3 regions of the Actinokineospora spheciospongiae genome follow, and region 3 is predicted to be linked to each of the others. Evidence: riboswitches for the same ligand, from Rfam matches in the RefSeq annotation. Region 3 holds a riboswitch; each other region holds the start of a gene.
What was found. Region 3 has a riboswitch for cobalamin ahead of DFQ13_RS13095 (FecCD family ABC transporter permease). Riboswitches for the same ligand answer to the same signal wherever they lie in the genome.
Positions count from the first base shown of each region.

Region 1: another riboswitch for cobalamin. It lies ahead of DFQ13_RS01585 (ABC transporter substrate-binding protein); the one in region 3 lies ahead of DFQ13_RS13095 (FecCD family ABC transporter permease).
Region 2: another riboswitch for cobalamin. It lies ahead of DFQ13_RS24080 (VWA domain-containing protein); the one in region 3 lies ahead of DFQ13_RS13095 (FecCD family ABC transporter permease).

Region 1 covers NZ_QHCP01000001.1:380,118-385,803, reverse strand. Annotated here, with positions in the region: gene DFQ13_RS01610 (TetR/AcrR family transcriptional regulator) at 1-341, opposite strand, end outside; gene DFQ13_RS01605 (SDR family NAD(P)-dependent oxidoreductase) at 331-861, shown strand; gene DFQ13_RS01600 (DUF998 domain-containing protein) at 897-1,568, opposite strand; gene DFQ13_RS01595 (lipase/acyltransferase domain-containing protein) at 1,565-2,803, opposite strand; gene DFQ13_RS01590 (isochorismatase family protein) at 2,965-3,516, shown strand; cobalamin riboswitch at 3,561-3,699, shown strand; gene DFQ13_RS01585 (ABC transporter substrate-binding protein) at 3,714-5,303, shown strand; gene DFQ13_RS01580 (ABC transporter permease) at 5,305-5,686, shown strand, end outside.
Region 2 covers NZ_QHCP01000010.1:89,986-95,671, forward strand. Annotated here, with positions in the region: gene DFQ13_RS24065 (cobalt-precorrin-5B (C(1))-methyltransferase) at 1-533, shown strand, start outside; gene cobM (precorrin-4 C(11)-methyltransferase) at 527-1,273, opposite strand; gene cbiE (precorrin-6y C5,15-methyltransferase (decarboxylating) subunit CbiE) at 1,270-2,466, opposite strand; cobalamin riboswitch at 2,556-2,726, shown strand; gene DFQ13_RS24080 (VWA domain-containing protein) at 2,758-4,791, shown strand; gene cobO (cob(I)yrinic acid a,c-diamide adenosyltransferase) at 4,804-5,418, shown strand; gene DFQ13_RS24090 (cobyrinate a,c-diamide synthase) at 5,412-5,686, shown strand, end outside.
Region 3 covers NZ_QHCP01000004.1:465,014-470,699, reverse strand. Annotated here, with positions in the region: gene DFQ13_RS13105 (ABC transporter substrate-binding protein) at 1-217, opposite strand, end outside; gene DFQ13_RS13100 (ABC transporter ATP-binding protein) at 214-984, opposite strand; gene DFQ13_RS13095 (FecCD family ABC transporter permease) at 981-2,006, opposite strand; cobalamin riboswitch at 2,074-2,195, opposite strand; gene DFQ13_RS13090 (acyl-CoA dehydrogenase) at 2,307-4,508, opposite strand; gene DFQ13_RS13085 (SDR family oxidoreductase) at 4,519-5,397, opposite strand; gene DFQ13_RS13080 (MaoC/PaaZ C-terminal domain-containing protein) at 5,430-5,686, opposite strand, start outside.

The sequences.
Region 1 (5,686 bases), on a different contig from region 3:
GGTCTCGGCGATCGCGTCGGTGACGAGGTCCGCGAAGCGGAGCGGCGCGGTTTCGACGATCCCACCGAGCAGGTCCGGGTTCTGCTCGATGACGTTCGTGACGTCCCGGCCCAACGGTCGAAGGCTCCGGCCAGGCGCTCGCGCAGCGGCCGATCGGTGGCGGCGAGGAACGCCTCGGCTGCGGCGAGGTCCTGTTCCAGCGCCCGGGTGAACGCGGCCCGGAACAGCGCTTCCTTGGACTCGAACAAGAAGTACAGGCCCGGCCGGCAGATCCGGGCCGTTCGCGCCACCTCCTCCATGGAGGTCTTGCGGTAGCCGTGGCGGGCGAAGGTGAGCAGCACCGATTCGAGCACCGCGTCCCGGTGGCTCGCGGTGCCGGCGTTCGACGTGACCGGCGCGTCCTCGGGAATCGGCGCCGAAACGGCCCGCGCCCTCACGGCCTCCGGCGCCGAGGTGACCCTCGCCGTCCGGAACGCGGCCGCCGGTCGAGCAGTCGCGGACGCCATCAGCCGACGAGCCGCCGACGGGATCTTCGCGAACGCGGTGAACCCCGGCGGGATCGTGACCGGGTTGCAGCGGAACTTCACCCCGGCGCAGAGGCGGTCCCTCGACGCGGCCGAAGCCGCAGGCGTCTTCGGCTACAGGACGATCGGGCAGGGCGCCGCGACCACCGTCGTCGCCGCGGTCGCGCCGCAGTTCACCCGCACGGGCGGGCACTACCTCGACGACGCCCGGGAGGCGTACACCGTGCCCGACGACGCCACCATGGCCGACCACCCGCACGGCGTCAAGGAATGGGCTCTCGACCCCGCCACCGCGCAGCGCCTCTGGGTCGTCTCCACCGAGCTGACCCACGGCTGATCACCAGCGTGGCCGCGACCCGCTCGACACCGCCCTCAGGGCATCGGGGTGCGGCGGAGCCAGACGAGTGCCGCAGCGGCGGCGACGAGTTCCCACGCCTGGATCGTGTAGACCGACAGGCGCTCCCAGATGCCGTCCGGCAGGAGGTCGATCGCGGTCGTCCCGGAGTCGACCACGAGCATCACCACGCTCACGATGCCCACGACTCCGAGGGCGAGGCTCAGGGCTGAGACGCCGTGGCGTGCTGTGCGGCTGGCGATGATCGCGGTGAGGTTGCCACCGATGATGGCCATGGCCGCGCCGATGACGTGGAAGGCGGCAAGTCCGCTCTCCAGGGCTTCCTGGCTGCCGGAGAAGATGCCGACCAGGGCGATCCCGACGCCGTGGACGACCGCGAGCACGACGAACCAGCGGCGGTGCCGCACGGGCGCCGCTCGGGCGGCGAGGAGCGCGGCGACAACGAACAGGACGCCGTGGGCGATGAAACCCGCGTTCATGACCGCGTGCAGCGGTGAGTCGATCGCACGCCCGTCGACCGTCGCGACCTCCGGGACGCCGAGGTCGCTGATGTAGTTCGTCGCGTAGGAATAGCCCGGGAACGCTGATGCGGCGATCGCCTCGGCGATCAGGTATACCGCCACCGCCAGGAGCCAGCAGGACACCGCGCCTGCCAGCAGGGCGCGGGAGGCCGGTTGCCCGGTGCTCACGGGGTCTGGAGGGTGGCGACCAGGCGGTCCAGCACCTGGGGGTCGTTGGGGAGGGCGAAGTGGTCCACACCGGGGTTGTCGGTCAGGGAGAAGTGGTGGTGGCGCATGGCGTTCCAGACGCGGACGGCGTCGTTGGTGAGGTCTTCCTGGTTGCCGTCGCCGTCCCGGGTGAGGAACTGGGGCGGGGTGAGGAGTTGGCCGGTGCGGAGGTCGGGCAGGGTGGCGCCCACCACCGTCGACAGGCCGGAGCCCTTCTCCGCGTGGACGTCGACGTTCGGGAACCACCGGGGGCTGGTGAACTCCACGAATCCCACGTAGTGGCGGGCGATCTCGGCCGCGACGGGGAGGTTCGCGTCGGCGAGGAGGCGGGGGTGGTCGCGGGGCGTGTAGGAACGGCCCGTCGACCGGTCGGTGAGGACGACCTCCCGGTCCCCGAAGACCTCGGGGTCGGCGGCGCTCATGTAGGTGGAAGGGGCGGCCTGGTACATGCGGGCGCTGCTCTCGGCGTTCTCGACCGTGGTGGGGTAGCCGAAGTCCTGGATGTTCAGGCCGGTGAACAGGGTCGGGTACAGCAGGCCCTGGCCGGGGAAGTTGCCCGCGATCGGGGTGAAGCCGTGGATGTGCCGATCGCGCCACTCGCGGGTGGTGTGGGTCAGGAGGTAGTGGGCGTACAGCGGGCCGTTGGAGTGGCCGACGAGGTGGACCTTCCGGCCGCCGTTGGCGCGCACGGTGTCCTCGATGAGGCGCACGGTCCGGGGCAGGAAGCCGCCCATGTCGGGGGTCAGGCGCGAGTCGTAACCGGCCACCCGGATGTCCCGGTCGCGGACGTAGCCCACCGACTCCAGCCTGCGGTACATGGTTTCGTAGAAGGGGGCGCTGGAGGTCCGTCCGAAGTCGACCAGGCGCACGCGCACCCCGGGTTGCTCGGAGAAGCGCGCGGACATCGGCACCGCCCGGTCGGCCCTGTACCGCAGGGTCAGCAGCTTGTCCTGGCACACCTGGCTGAAATCGGCGCTCGGCCGGTCGTTGCGGTACCAGTCCTGGAAACGGCCGGTCCTCGGGCACTCCGGCGCCGCCGTCTGGCCCGCCACCACGACTTCCAACCTGTTCAGGTGGAAGGCCGGGAACAGCACCACCGGCACCCGCCCGACCGGGGCGGCCGAGGCCACACCGGCGAGCCCCGTCAACGACAACAGCACGACCAGGGCGATTCGCGCCCACACCTTCGCCTTCACCGGCAGTTCCCCCGACTCGCACTCGACCACGAGCCGCCAAGGGTACCGGTGCGTGATCGGATTCGCACTCTTCGTATCCACAGGCCGTTCCGCCGCGAGAACCCGGCAATTCTGTCGGTGCCCGGTCCTACGGTGGACGCACACCGACCCCGAGGAGCGACATGACCACCCTGACCGACCGCCCGAACACCGCGCTGCTCGTCATCGACGTCCAGAACGGGGTCATGGCGGGGACGCACAACCGGGAGGGCGTCATCGCCAACATCGCCACCCTGGTCGACCGGGCCCGCGCGGCGGGCACGACCGTCGTGTGGGTGCAGCACCACTCGGACGAGTTCCCCCGGGGCAGCGAGAAGTGGCAGTACGTCCCCGAACTGGTCCAGGACGAGTCAGAACCGTTGGTGCACAAGGCCTACGCCGACTCCTTCGACGACACCGACCTGGAGGCCGTGCTCGCGGCACACCGGGTGGGCAGCCTCGTCGTCAGCGGCGCGCAGACCGACGCGTGCATTCGGGGCACCCTGCACGGGGCGATCACCCGAGGCTACGACGCGACGCTCGTGGCCGACGCGCACACCACCGAGGACCTCTCCGAGTGGGGCGCACCGGCGCCGGACAAGGTGATCGACCACACGAACCTCTGCTGGGACCACCACACCGCTCCTGGGCGCCGGGCGGGAACGGTCAAGACCGAGTCCGTCACCTTCGGCTGAACCGGAGCGGACGTCGCACCGTGCCCGGAGTCACGTGCCACCGGGCACGGGCCGTGGGCTACGGTCCTCGCACAACCGAACAGTCCCCCGGCGGGGGAAGCCGGTGCGAATCCGGCGCTGACCCGCAACCGTGAGTGGCCGCGCGCCACGAGTCGGAATGCCCGCCCGGGAACACGAACAACCCTGTCTGTCGCGGAGTGCGGAACGGGTCCCCGTTCCGCGCCGCGCGGACGCCCGGGACAGCACTCGCCGTCCCGGAGGTCGCCACCATGGTCCAGTTCTCCCGCCGCGCGCTGCTGGGCGGTGTCCTCGGGGCCGCCGTCCTCGGTCCCCTGACCGCCTGCGCGGGCCCCGGTCCCGCCGCGTCCGGGCGACTGCGGGTCGCGTTCGCCGCGGGCGGGTCGAAGGAGACGCTGGACCCGGCGCTGGTGTCGCTGTTCGTCGACCAAGCGCGGGCGAAAGCCCTGTTCGACACCCTCGTTGCCTACAACGCGGACATGTCGCTGCGGCCCCGGCTGGCCGAGTCCTGGGAGAGCGACCCCACCGGGCGGCGGTGGCGGGTCAAGCTGCGGAAAGCCGCGTTCCACGACAACAAGCCGGTGACCGCCGAGGACGTGCTCCACAGCCTGCGGCGGGTGGCCGACCCGGCGGTGGCGTCGTCGTCGCGGCAGTACTTCGCCACGGTGGACTTCGGCGCGAGCCGGGCGCTGTCCCCCACCGAGGTGGAGTTCGTGCTGGCCGCGCCGGACTTCGAGTTCGCCTCGGGGCTGGGCGCTCCCGGGACCGAGATCGTGCCCGCGGGGACCACGGACTTCACCGCCCCGGTCGGTTCGGGGCCGTTCCGCTTCGGGTCCTTCACCCCGGGCGGCCCGGCCGTGTTCCACGCCTGGGAGGGTCACTGGGAGGGTCGGCCGACCGTGGCGGAACTGGAGTTCGTCCCGGTCAACGAGGAGGCGGCGCGGGTCAACGCCCTGCTGTCCGGCCAGGTCGACTACGCCCACGACCTGGCGACGGGCACCGCGGCCCGGCTCACCGGCGAGTCCGGGGTGTCGCTGCTGGAGACGAGGCTGACGACCATGCAGGGCGTGGCCCTGCGGCTCACCGAGCCGCCATTCTCCGACCCCCGGCTGGTGCGGGCCGTGCTGCTGGGCGTGGACCGCGACGAGCTGAACCGGATCGCCCTGTCCGGGCGCGGCGAGGTGGGCAACGACCTGTTCGGCAAGGGCCTGCGCGGGTACGCCGCCGACCTGCCCCAGCGCAGCCGGGACGTGGACGCGGCCCGCGCGCTGGTCCGCGAGGCCGGTGCCGAGGGCTTGGCGTTCCCGCTGGAGACCAGCGACATCGACCCCTGCTTCGAGACGGCGGCGACGCTCATCTCCCGCCAGCTCTCGGAGATCGGCCTGGTCGTCACCCCCAGCACCCGCGCGTCGAGCACCTACTTCACCGAGATCAAGACCAAGGGCGTCGCCGCGCACACCCGCACCGCCACCCTGCCCGTGCCCACCTTCCTCAAGCAGCGCTTCCGCACCCGGGGCTCCAGCAACACCAACGGCTTCACCTCCCCCGACTTCGACGACCTGCTGGACCGCGCCGTCGCCACCGCCGACGAGCGGCAGCGGCTGGCCCTGCTCGCCGAGGCCCAGCGGATCACCCACGACCGGGCCGGGCTGCTCGCCTGGGGGTTCAGCAACTGGACGGTGGCCACGTCGAAGCGGGTGTCCGGTGTGGTGGGCGCCCCGCCGAACACCGCCGACTGGGCCAGGTTCGACCGCGTCACCCTGTCCTGAGGTGCCGGGCTACCCGGCCAGGCGCCTGGGGCTGGCCGCGGTGCAGGCGCTGGTCGTCCTGGTGGCCACGTTCGGCATGACCGCCCTGCTCCCCGGCGACGCGTCCTCGGTGGTGCTGACCGAGCACGCCGCACCGGAGGACGTCGCGGTCGTCCGCGCCCGCCTGGGCCTGGACCAGCCGCTGACCGTCCGATTCGGACGCTGGATTTCCGGCCTGTTCACCGGTGACCTGGGTGAATCCCTGGTGACCGGCCTACCGGTGGCGGAGGAGATCGGTCGCCGCTTGGCCGCCACGGCGCTGCTCGCGGGGGTCACGCTGCTCGTGCTGCTGCCGCTGGCCCTGCTGGTCGGGGTGGCGAGCGGGCTGCGGGAGGGCTCCCGGG
Region 2 (5,686 bases), on a different contig from region 3:
ACTCGTGCTCGGCGTGGATCGACAGCATCCGCCGCGGCGTGGACGTGGCCAGGGCCGCCGGGTACACCCACGTGGCGGGTTGCACCGGGTCGACGTCGGAGAAGACGGTGGCCGCGCTGCACGGGCTGCCCGAGGACGCGCTGCTGGACATGGGCGACTTCGCCGGGGCGGTGCTCAAGTACCTGCGCAGGCACCCGGTGCCCCGGCTGACGATCGCGGGCGGTTTCGGCAAGCTGTCCAAGCTCGCCGACGGCCACCTCGACCTGCACTCGGGCCGCTCGCAGGTCGACCTCGCCGCCTTGGCCGCGACCGCCGTCACCGCGGGTGGGGGCGACGAGTTGGCGGCGCGCATCACCGCGGGCAACACCGCGCTGGAGGCGCTGCGCCTGGCCGAGGCCGCGGGCGTGCCGCTGGGCGACGCGGTGGCGGCCGGGGCGAAGGCCACCGCGGTCGAGGTGCTGCGGGGGGCCGAGGTCGCGGTGGACGTGGTGGTGATCGACCGGGCCGGGGTGATCGTCGGTCGCGCTCACTGAGGCCGCTCGCGCTCGGCGGAGTAGAGGTGGCTCTCGCAGAAGCCGCCGGGGTCGAGCACGCGGCCGACGACGATCACCGCGGTGCGCCGGATGCCCGCCGCGCGCACCTGCCCGGCGATGTCGGCGAGGGTGCCGCGCAGCACGACCTCGTCGGCGCGCGAGGCGTAGGCGACCACGGCGACCGGGCAGGTGGCGCCGTAGTTCGGCACCAACTCGGCCACGACCTCGTCGATGCGCTGCACGGCCAGGTGCAGCACCATCGTCGACCGGCTGCGGCCCAGCGACGCCAGGTCCTCCCCCGGCGGCATCGGCGTCGCCCGGGCCGAGGTGCGGGTCAGCACGACGGTCTGGCCGACGCCCGGCACGGTCAGCTCGGTCTTGAGCGCGGCGGCGGCGGCGGCGAACGCGGGCACCCCGGGCACCACCTCGTAGGGCACCCCGGCCGCGTCAAGGCGGCGCATCTGCTCGGCCACGGCGCTGAACACCGACGGGTCGCCGGAGTGCAGCCGGGCCACGTCGTGCCCGGCGGCGTGCGCGGCGAGCAACTCGGCCACGATCTCGTCCAGCGTCAGGTTCGCGGTGTCGACCCGGCGCGCGCCCGGCGGGCACAGCTCCAGCAGCTCGACCGGCACCAGCGCGCCCGCGTACAGGCACACCGGGGCGGCGGCCACGACCCGCTGCCCGCGCACGGTGATCAGGTCGGCCGCACCCGGCCCGGCCCCGATGAAGTGGACGGTCACTCGCTCTCCTTCACGGCTACCCACTGCGTCACCGGCATGGCTTGGCGCCACCCGGTGAAACCCCCGACCGGCCCGGCCCGGCCCACCGACACCCGGGTCAGCGTGCCGCCGACCTCGCCGTGCCAGCGCGCCACCAGCACCTCCGACTCCAGCGTCACGGCGTTGACCACCAGCCGCCCGCCCGGTCGCAGCGCCGCCCAGCACGCGGGCAGCACCCCGTCCGCCGTCACTCCCCCGCCGACGAACACCGCGTCCGGTTCCGGCAGCCCGGCCAGCGCACCCGGCGCGGGCCCGGTCACCACCCGCAGCTCCGGCACGCCCAGCGCCAGCGCGTTGCGGCCGATCCGCCCGGCCCGGTCCGCCCGGGGTTCCACCGCGACGGCCCGGCACGCCGGGTCCGCCCGCGACCACTCGATCCCGACGCTGCCCGACCCGGCGCCCACGTCCCACAGCAGCTCACCCGGCTCGGGGGCCAGCGACGACACGGTCAGCGCGCGGACCTCCCGCTTGGTGATCTGCCCGTCGTGCTCGAACACGTCGTCGGGCAGGCCCGGCACCCGCGGCAGCCGCCGCGCCCCCGGGTCGGCCGCGCACTCGACCGCGACCACGTTCAGCGGACCCGCCTCGCCCGACCACCCGGCGGCCGTCGCGGTGACCACGGCCTCGGTGTCCGCGCCGAGGTCGGACAGCACGGTCATCCGGCTGGACCCGAACCCCCGGTCGCGCAGCAGCGCCGCCACCGCCGCCGGGGTCCGCGAACCCTCGCTCAGCACCAGCACGCGGGCGCCCGGGTGCAGCGCCGCGTGCAGCCGCTCCACCGGTCGCGCCACCGCGCTGACCACGGCGACCCCGTCCAGCGCCCACCCCAACCGGGCGCAGGCCAGCGACGCCGACGACGGGTGCGGCAGCACGCGCACGGCGGTGTGCCGGGCCAGAGTGGTGCCGATGCCGTGGAACATCGGGTCCCCGCTGGCCAGCACGCACAGCACCGAACCGGCGTGCGCCGCGAGCAGGGCGGGGACGGCGGGCAGCAGCGGCGTCGGCCAGGCGACCCGCTCGGCGGTCACCTCGGGCGGCAGCAGGTCCAGTTGCCGGGGCGCGCCGAGCACGACCTCGGCGCGCGCGAGGGCCGAGCGGGACGCGGGCGCCAGCCCGGTCCAGCCGTCGGCGCCGATACCCACCACGGTGACCACGGGCGGCAACGCTAACCCACCCGGGCGGCCGACCAGTCGAGACGCGCACCACGTGGCTTGGCACCCGTCGGTGCGGGATGCGACGATCACGGGCAGACCAAGCAGGGTGTGCGGAGGAAACCGGTGCGATTCCGGTGCGGTCCCGCCACTGTGACCGGGGAGTTCTCCCGTCGAGGTGCCACTGGGGCGCGAGCCCCGGGAAGGCGGCGGGAGCGCGGCGATCCGGGAGCCAGGACACTCGCCCCCTGCTCGAGACCGACCCGGGCGCGGACCCGGAGTGAGGATCGTGGCGTGCCCAGTCCTGCCGGTTTTCCGTTCTCGGCCGTCGTCGGCCACGCCGACCTGCGGTTGTCCCTGCTGCTCAACGCGGTGCACCCGGCGATCGGCGGGGTGCTGGTGCGCGGGGAGAAGGGCACCGCGAAGTCGACCGTGGTGCGCGCGCTCGCCGCGCTGCTGCCCGCGCTGGCGGTGGTCGAGGGCTGCCGGTTCGGCTGCGACCCCGCCGCCCCGGACCCCGGCTGCCCCGATGGCCCCCATCTCGAACCCGATGCCGCTTCCCGGCCTGCGCGGTTGGTGGAGCTGCCGGTCGGCGCCACCGAGGACCGGCTGATCGGCTCCCTGGACCTGGAGCGCGCGCTGACCGAGGGCGTCCGCGCCTACCAGCCCGGCCTGCTCGCCGCCGCGCACCGGGGCGTGCTCTACGTCGACGAGGTCAACCTGCTGCACGACCACCTGGTGGACCTGCTGCTCGACGCCGCCGCCATGGGCCGCGCGCACGTGGAGCGCGAGGGCGTGTCGGTGGCGCACGCGGCGTCGTTCCTGCTGGTCGGGACGATGAACCCGGAGGAGGGCGAGCTGCGCCCGCAGCTCCTCGACCGGTTCGGGCTGACCGTGGAGGTGCGCGCGGCCCGCGACGTCGACACCCGCACCGAGGTGATCCGGCGGCGGCTGGCGTTCGAGGCCGACCCGGCCGGGTTCGCCGCGGGCTGGGCGGCGGCCGACGCCGACCTGGCCGCCCGGATCGCCGCCGCGCGGGCGGCGCTGCCGGGGGTCGCCCTGCCGGACGCCGAGCTGCGCCGGATCGCGGCGGTGTGCGCGGCGTTCGACGTGGACGGGATGCGCGCGGACCTGGTGCTCGCCAGGGCCGCGATCGCGCACGCCGCCTGGCGCGGGGCCGACGCGGTGGCCGAGGAGGACGTGGCGGTGGCCGCCCGGCTGGCGCTGCCGCACCGGCGCAGGCGCGACCCGTTCGACGAGCCCGGCATCGAGCAGGACCAGCTCGACCAGGCGCTGCGCGACGCCGCCGAGCAGACCGGCGAACCCGAGCGGACCGACCCGGACCCCGATCCCGATCCCGGCCCGGACGGCCCCGGCGGCGGCGCGCCCGACCCGGGCGACGGCCCGGCGGACGACTCGGGCCAATCCGACAGCCCGCCCCCCGACGGTCCGGCCCCCGAGGGCCAGGACACCCAGCCGAAGGGCGGGGGCGGCGGCACGCAGGCCCCCGCCACCCCCGACCCGGCGTTCACCGCCCGGCTGCTCCAGGTCGACGGCGTCGGCGAGGGCGCTCCCGGGCGCCGCTCCCGCTCCCGGGCGGGCTCCGGGCGGGCGCTGCGCGCGGCCACGTCGCAGGGCAGCGGCATCCACCTGGTCGGCACCATGACCGCGGCGGCGCCGATGCAGTTGGTGCGCGGGCGCAGCGGCCCCGGCCTGGTCGTGCGGCCCGACGACGTGCGGCGGGCGGTGCGCGAGGGGCGCGAGTCGAACCTGGTGCTGTTCGTGGTCGACGCCTCGGGATCGATGGCCGCGCGCAAGCGGATGTCGGCGGTGACCGGCGCGGTGATCTCCCTGCTGCGCGACGCCTACCAGCGCCGCGACAAGGTGGGCCTGGTGACCTTCCGCGGACCCGGGGCCGAGGTGGCGCTGCCGCCGACGTCGTCGGTGGAGGCGGCGGTGGCCCGGTTGCGCGCGCTGCGCACCGGCGGGCGGACCCCGCTGGCCGACGGGCTGCTGCGGGCTCGGGAACTGCTGCGGGTGGAGCGGCTGCGCGACCCGCGCCGCCGGGCGCTGCTGGTGGTCGTGACCGACGGGCGGGCGACCGTCGCGGCCCGGCCGGGTGGCGACGCGGTGGCCGACGCGGTGCGGGCCGCCGGGCTGGTGGCCGCCGACGGCGTGGCCAGCGTGGTCGTCGACTGCGAGTCCGGGCCGGTGCGGCTGGGGCTGGCCGGTCGGGTGAGCGCCGCGCTGGGCGGCACCGGGCTGCGCCTGGAGGAACTGTCCGCCGATGCCGTGGCCGGGGTCGTCCGCGCCGCGCGCGCAGCGTAAGGGGGTCCGACGATGCCGCAGGGCAAGCCGTCGGTGGTGCCGCAGGACGGGCTGACCACGCGCCAGCGCCGCAACCGGCCACTGGTCGTGGTGCACACCGGGGAGATGAAGGGCAAGTCCACCGCCGCGTTCGGCCTGGCGCTGCGCGGCTGGAACCAGGGCTGGGACATCGGGGTGTTCCAGTTCGTGAAGTCGGCGAAGTGGAAGGTCGGCGAGGAGAACGCGTTCCTGGCGTTGGGGCGGCTGCACGCCGAGACCGGCGAGGGCGGCCCGGTGCAGTGGCACAAGATGGGCGCCGGGTGGTCGTGGTCGCGCAAGCAGGGCGACTCCGACGACCACGCCGCCGCCGCCCGCGAGGGCTGGGCGGAGATCGCCCGGCGGCTGGCCGCGCAGACCCACGACCTGTACGTGCTCGACGAGTTCACCTACCCGCTCAAGTGGGGCTGGATCGACGTGGACGAGGTCGTGGCCACCCTGCGCGACCGGCCGGGGCACCAGCACGTGGTGATCACCGGCCGGGACGCCCCGGAGGCGCTGGTCGAGCACGCCGACCTGGTCACGCGCATGACCAAGGTCAAGCACCCGATGGACGCGGGCACCAAGGGCCAGCGGGGCATCGAGTGGTAGCCCGCCTGGTCGTGGCCGCCCCGGGGTCGGGCAGCGGCAAGACGACCATCGCGACCGGCCTGGTGGCGGCCCTGCGGCGGCGCGGGCACCGGGTGGCGCCGTTCAAGGTCGGCCCGGACTACATCGACCCCGGCTACCACACCGTCGCCGCCGGTCGCCCCGGCCGCAACCTCGACCCGGTCCTGGTCGGCGAGCACCGCGTCGCCCCGCTGTTCCGGCACGGCGCGGCGGGCGCGGACATCGCGGTCGTCGAGGGCGTGATGGGCCT
Region 3 (5,686 bases):
TGGACACGGCGGCGACCTGGTCCTGGGCACCGACGGCCAGCACCATGGCGATCATGTTGCCGTCGTTGACGAACAGGCGTTGCGCGGGCGCGGGGAACTCCTCCGCCGTGCCGCAGTTGGTCACCGTGGCGGTGCCGCCGCCCCGCGGTTGTTCGGGTGCGCTGCCGCACGCGGTGAGCGCGAGCGCGCAGGCGAGCAGGACGGGAGTGCGGTTCACGAATCCTCCAGGGACATCAGCAGGTGGGTGCGTCCGGTGTGCGGGTCGATCACCGGGGTGGCGCGGACACCGAAGGCCGCGCGGACCACCTCGGAGGCAAGCGCCTCCGCGGGCGGGAGCGCGGGCGCGGTCCGTCCACCGTGGACGACGATCAGGCGGTCGCAGGTGGCCGCGGCCAGCGACAGGTCGTGCATGGCGACGACGACGGTGCGGTGCAGGCCGCGCAGCAGTTCGACCAGGCGCAGTTGGTGGCCGACGTCGAGGTGGTTGGTCGGTTCGTCCAGCACCAGCACCGGGGCCCGCTGGGCCAGTCCGCGCGCCAGGGACACCCGGCGCCGCTCGCCGCCGGACAGGTCCTCGACCGGTCGCCGCGCCAGGTCGGCGAGGCCGACCTCGGCCAGGGCCGCCAGCACGATCGGCCGGTCGGCGTCGTCGGTGTCCCACGGCGCGGCGTGGGGCACGCGGCCGAGGGCGACCGCTTCGCGCACCAGCAACCCCGAGGGGAGGTCTTCGTCCTGGCCGACGAACGCGACCCGCCGGGCCCGGGCCCGCGCGGGCAGCCGGTGCAGGTCCTCCCCGTCGACGAGCACCCGCCCCCGGGGCGGTCGGGTGATCCCCGCCAGCGCCCGCAGCAGGGTCGACTTGCCGCTGCCGTTGGCCCCGACCACGCCGACGACCTGCCCGGGCGCGATGTCGAACGCCACGTCGACCAGCACCGCCCGGCGGCCCACCGCGCAGGTCAGGCCCACCGCGCTCAGCGCGCTCATGCGCCGAACCGGTAGCGGCGCCTGCCCAGCAGGGCCAGGAACGCCGGGGCACCGATGAGGCCAGACACGACGCTCAGCGGGATCTCGGTGGGCCGCACGGCGACTCGGGTGACCACGTCGACCCACACCAGGAACAGCGCCCCGCTCAAGGCCGCGACCGGCAGCACCGCCCGGTGCCTCGGACCCACCAGCAGCCGCGCGGCGTGCGGGACGACGAGCCCGGCGAACCCGATGCCGCCCGAGACCGCGACCAGGACACCCACCAGGACGCCCAGCGCCACGAACAGCCCGACCCGGACCCGGCGCACCGGCACCCCGACCGCCGCCGCGGTGTCCGGTCCGACGAGCAACGCGTCCAACCACCGGCTGCCCAGCAGCAACAGCACCACCACCGCGGGCACCACCGCGGCGGGCAGCAGCAACTGCTGCCAGGTGGCGCCTGCCAGGCTCCCCAACAGCCAGAACAGGACCGACTGGGCGGCGGCGGGGTCCGGGCTGCGGAAGACCAGGTAACTGGCGAGCGCGGAGAACATCGACCCGAGGACGGTCCCGGTCAGCACCAGCCGCAGCGGGGTCAACCCGCCCTGCGCGGTGGCGACCCCGAACACGATCAGCGCCGCCGCCAGCGCACCCACCAGGGCACCGGCGGTCAGGGCGAAGATCCCGGCCGAGGCGAACAGCCCCGTCGTGATCACCGCCGTGGCGCCCACCCCCGCCCCGGAGGACACCCCGAGCAGGTAGGGGTCGGCCAGCGGGTTGCGCACGAGGGTCTGCATCCCGACGCCCGCCACGGCCAACCCGGCACCCACCAGGGCGGCGAGCAGCACCCGGGGCACCCGGAACTGCCAGACGATCGTGTCGGCGGCGAGGTCCACCGCGATCCCGCCGTGCAGCCGCCCCCACAGCGCGCGACCCACCTCGGACAGCCCCAGCGGCTCGGCGCCGAACGCCGTGGACAGGACGAGGCTGAGCCCGAGCACCACCACGAGCACGGAGGCGGTGGTGCCGACGCGGAGCCTCACCCGCGCCCGGACCGGGTGCGGTTCCCCTCGTCGTCCGTCATCGTGACCTCCTCGTGGCTTGCGCGGCCTGGGAACACCAGCGACGGGGAGGGGTCTGGCTGCCGGTCGTCGGTGAGGACGACCGGTCACAGTGGCGCGACCGCTCCGGATTCCCACCGGATTCCCGCACCCGTCACCGACAGCCTAGGCACCCCCACCGGTGCCCCCCGGAACCGGCCCGGGTTCGCCGCGCACCGCCATCGGCAGGACGCGCGAACCCGAGCGGCCCTCGACGCCGCCCGTTCCCGGTGCGGGCCGCAGTCAGGCGGCGTCGCGGGGCAGGCCGAGCATGCGTTCGCCGATGACGTTGAGCTGGACCTCGGTGGTGCCGCCGTAGATCGTCATGGCGCGGCAGGCCACGACCTGGTCCATCCACCGGTCGCTGGGTTCCCCGGAGACCGCCACCACCCCGGCGATCCCGAGCTGTGCCACGCAGAACTCCGCGATCTGCTGCCCGAAGCGCATGCTGAGCAGCTTGCCGACGCTCGACGTCGTGCTCACGTCCACCCCGGAGAGCTGCTTGAGCACCGTACGGGCACCGAGCAGGTCGAGGACGTGGTTCTCGCAGGCGAACTCGCCGACCCGGTTCAGCGCGGTCGCGTCGAGGTCGCGGCCGTCGACGAATTCGAGCAGGTCCGCCAGCGTGGGATAGGAGGCGTTGCCCCGGCCCAGGGCGACGCGTTCGCTGGACAGGGTCGCGCGGGCGACCGTCCACCCCTGACCGGGTTCCCCGACGACGCAGTTGTCGGGAATGAACACGTCGTCGAGGAAGACCTCGTTGAAAAGCTGGGAACCGGTCGCCTCGCGCAGCGGCCGCACGGTGATGCCGGGGGTGGACATGTCGAGGATGAAGTAGGTGATGCCCTCGTGCTTGGGCGCGTCCGGGTCGGTGCGGGCGATGAGCATGGCCCAGTCGGAGAACTGGGCGACCGTGGTCCAGATCTTCTGGCCGTTGACCTTCCACCCGCCCTCCACCCGCGTGGCCCTGGTGGTGAGGGAGGCGAGGTCGGAACCGGCGCCGGGTTCGGAGAACAACTGGCACCACACGACTTCACCGCGCAGGGTCGGCACCACCACGCGCTGCTTCTGCTCCTCGGTGCCGAAGGCGACGATCGGCGGGACCGCCCAGCCGCCCATCAGCAGCTCCGGCAGCGGGATGCCCGCGTGCTTCAGTTCCTCGCTGATGACGACCTGTTCCAGCGGGTCCGCGCCGCGGCCGTGGGGGCGGGGCAGGTGCGGTTGGACCCAGCCGCCGTCGCCGAGCGCCACCAACTGCTCGTCCGGGTCGAGCGCGGCGATCGCGGCCAGTTCCCCGCGCACCGCCTCGCGGATCGCCTCGGCGCCGTCGGGCAGGTCGATGCGGACCCGGCGGGCGTCGCCGCCCAAGGCGTGCCGGGCCACTTCCGCGGACCACTGCGCGCTGCCGCCGAGCAGGCCGCGCAGCGTCAGCGCGCGCCGGTAGTACAGGTGGGCGTCGTGTTCCCAGGTGAACCCGATGCCGCCGAGGACCTGGACGCAGTCGGCTCCGCAGCGCACGGCGGCGTCGGGGGCGACCACCGCGGCCACGGCGGCGGCGAAGTCCGCGGTGTCGTCGCCCGCGTCCAGCGCGCGGGCGGCGTCCCAGACGCTCGCGCGGGCGCGTTCGAGTTCGACGCCCATGGCGGCGCACTTGTGCTTGACGCCCTGGAACTGGCCGATCGGGCGTCCGAACTGGACCCGCACCTTCGCGTACTCGGCGGCGGTCGTGGTGCACCAGGACGCCACGCCGACCGCTTCGGCGCCGAGCACGACGGCCGCGATGGAGCGGACCCGCTCGGCGCTCAGGTCGCGCAGCACCCGGTCCTCGGGCACCGGCACCGGTTCCCGCGTGGCGACCAGGGCGGAGCGGCGGATGACGTCGAGGCTGTCGCGCTCGCGGACGTCGAGGTCCGCCCGGTCGAGGACGACCCACCGGAGCCCGTCGTCGATCCGCGCGGGCAGCACGAGGACGTCGGCCACCGCTCCCCCGAGCACGCCGGTGGTGGAGCCGGTGACGGTCACGCCGTCCGGGCCTGCGGTCGCCGTCAGTGGTTCGGCCAGGCCGACCGCGGCGGTGGTCGAGCCGTCCGCCAAGCCGGGGAGCAGGTCGCCCCGCACCTTCGCGGTGGAGGCGACCAGCAGCGCGGAGGCGAGCGTGGTCGGCAGCAGGGGGCCGGGCTGTGCGGCCCGGCCGAGCGCTTCCAGGACGACCGCCAGTTCCAGCAGCCCGGCGCCCGCGCCGCCGTGCTCCTCGGGCACGTGCAGGCCGAGCAGGCCCTGGGCGCCCAGCGCACCCCAGAACGGCGGCAGGCTCTCGCGGTCGGCGTCGACGGCGGCGCGCAGGACGTCCGCGCCGAGGTGTCGGGCGGCGAAGCCGCGCACGGAGTCGGCGAGCGCGGTGTGTTCCCCGGTCAGGCCGAGGCCCAGCTCGTGGGCGGTGGTCATGGTGTTCCCCTCAGGCCCAGTCGGCCAGTTGTTCGTCGATCCCCGCCACCGTCCACGGGCCGTCGGTCTCGACGGTCCGCTCGCCCCGCCAGCCGCGCAGCTCGGAGATCGCGCCGCCCTGGACCGAGAACACCTTGCCGGTGAACGGGCACTTCTCGGTCGCGAGGTAGGCCACCATCGGGGCGATGTTGGCCGGGTCGAAGGCGTCGAACTCGCCTTCTTCGACCTCCTGGGCGAACAGCGCGCCCATGCCCGGGGTCGCCAGGGTGAGCCGGGTGCGGGCGATCGGGGCGATGGCGTTGACCCGGACCCCGTAGCGGTCGAGTTCGTCGGCGGCGACCAGGGTCAGCGCGGCGATGCCCGCTTTGGCGGCGCCGTAGTTCGACTGCCCCGCGTTGGGCATGAAGGTGCCCGAGGCGGACGCGGTGTTGATCACCGACGCGCGCACGGTCTCCCCTGCCTTGGCCCGCCCCTTCCAGTACTCGGCCGCGTGCCGCAGCGGGGCGAAGTGCCCCTTGAGGTGCACGGCGATGACGGAGTCCCACTGCGCCTCGCCCATCCCGGCGATGAACGCGTCGCGCAGGATGCCCGCGTTGTTCACCAGGACGTCCAGCCCGCCGAACTCCGACACGGCCTGCTCGACCAGCGCCTTGGCCCCGGCCCAGTCGGCGACGTTGTCGGTGTTGGCCACGGCCCTGCCGCCCGCCGCGACGATCTCGTCGACGACCTCCTGCGCGGGGCCGGTGTCCGCGCCCGCGCCGTCGTTCGCCCCGCCGAGGTCGTTGACGACGACCGACGCGCCCTCCGCCGCGAACAGCAGCGCGTGCTCGCGGCCGATCCCCCGGCCCGCGCCGGTGATGACGGCAACCCGCCCGTCGAGTGTTCCCATGGTGTGGATCTCCTTGCCGGTTGGTCGTTCGATCAGCGGGTGAACTCGGCCAGACCGTCCCTGATGACCGGCTCGTCACCGACCGTGGTCTCGTAGGCGTAGGTCCCGGGCGCGGCGGGCCAGACGCGGGTGGTCAGCTCCTGGCCGGGCAGCACCGGTTTGGCGAACCGGACGGCGAGGCGGCGCAGGTACTCCACCCGCGACCCGCCCACCTCGGTGAGCAGCGCCCAGGAGGTGAACGCCATCGTGCACAGGCCGTGCGCGATGATCCCCGGCAGCCCGGACAGCC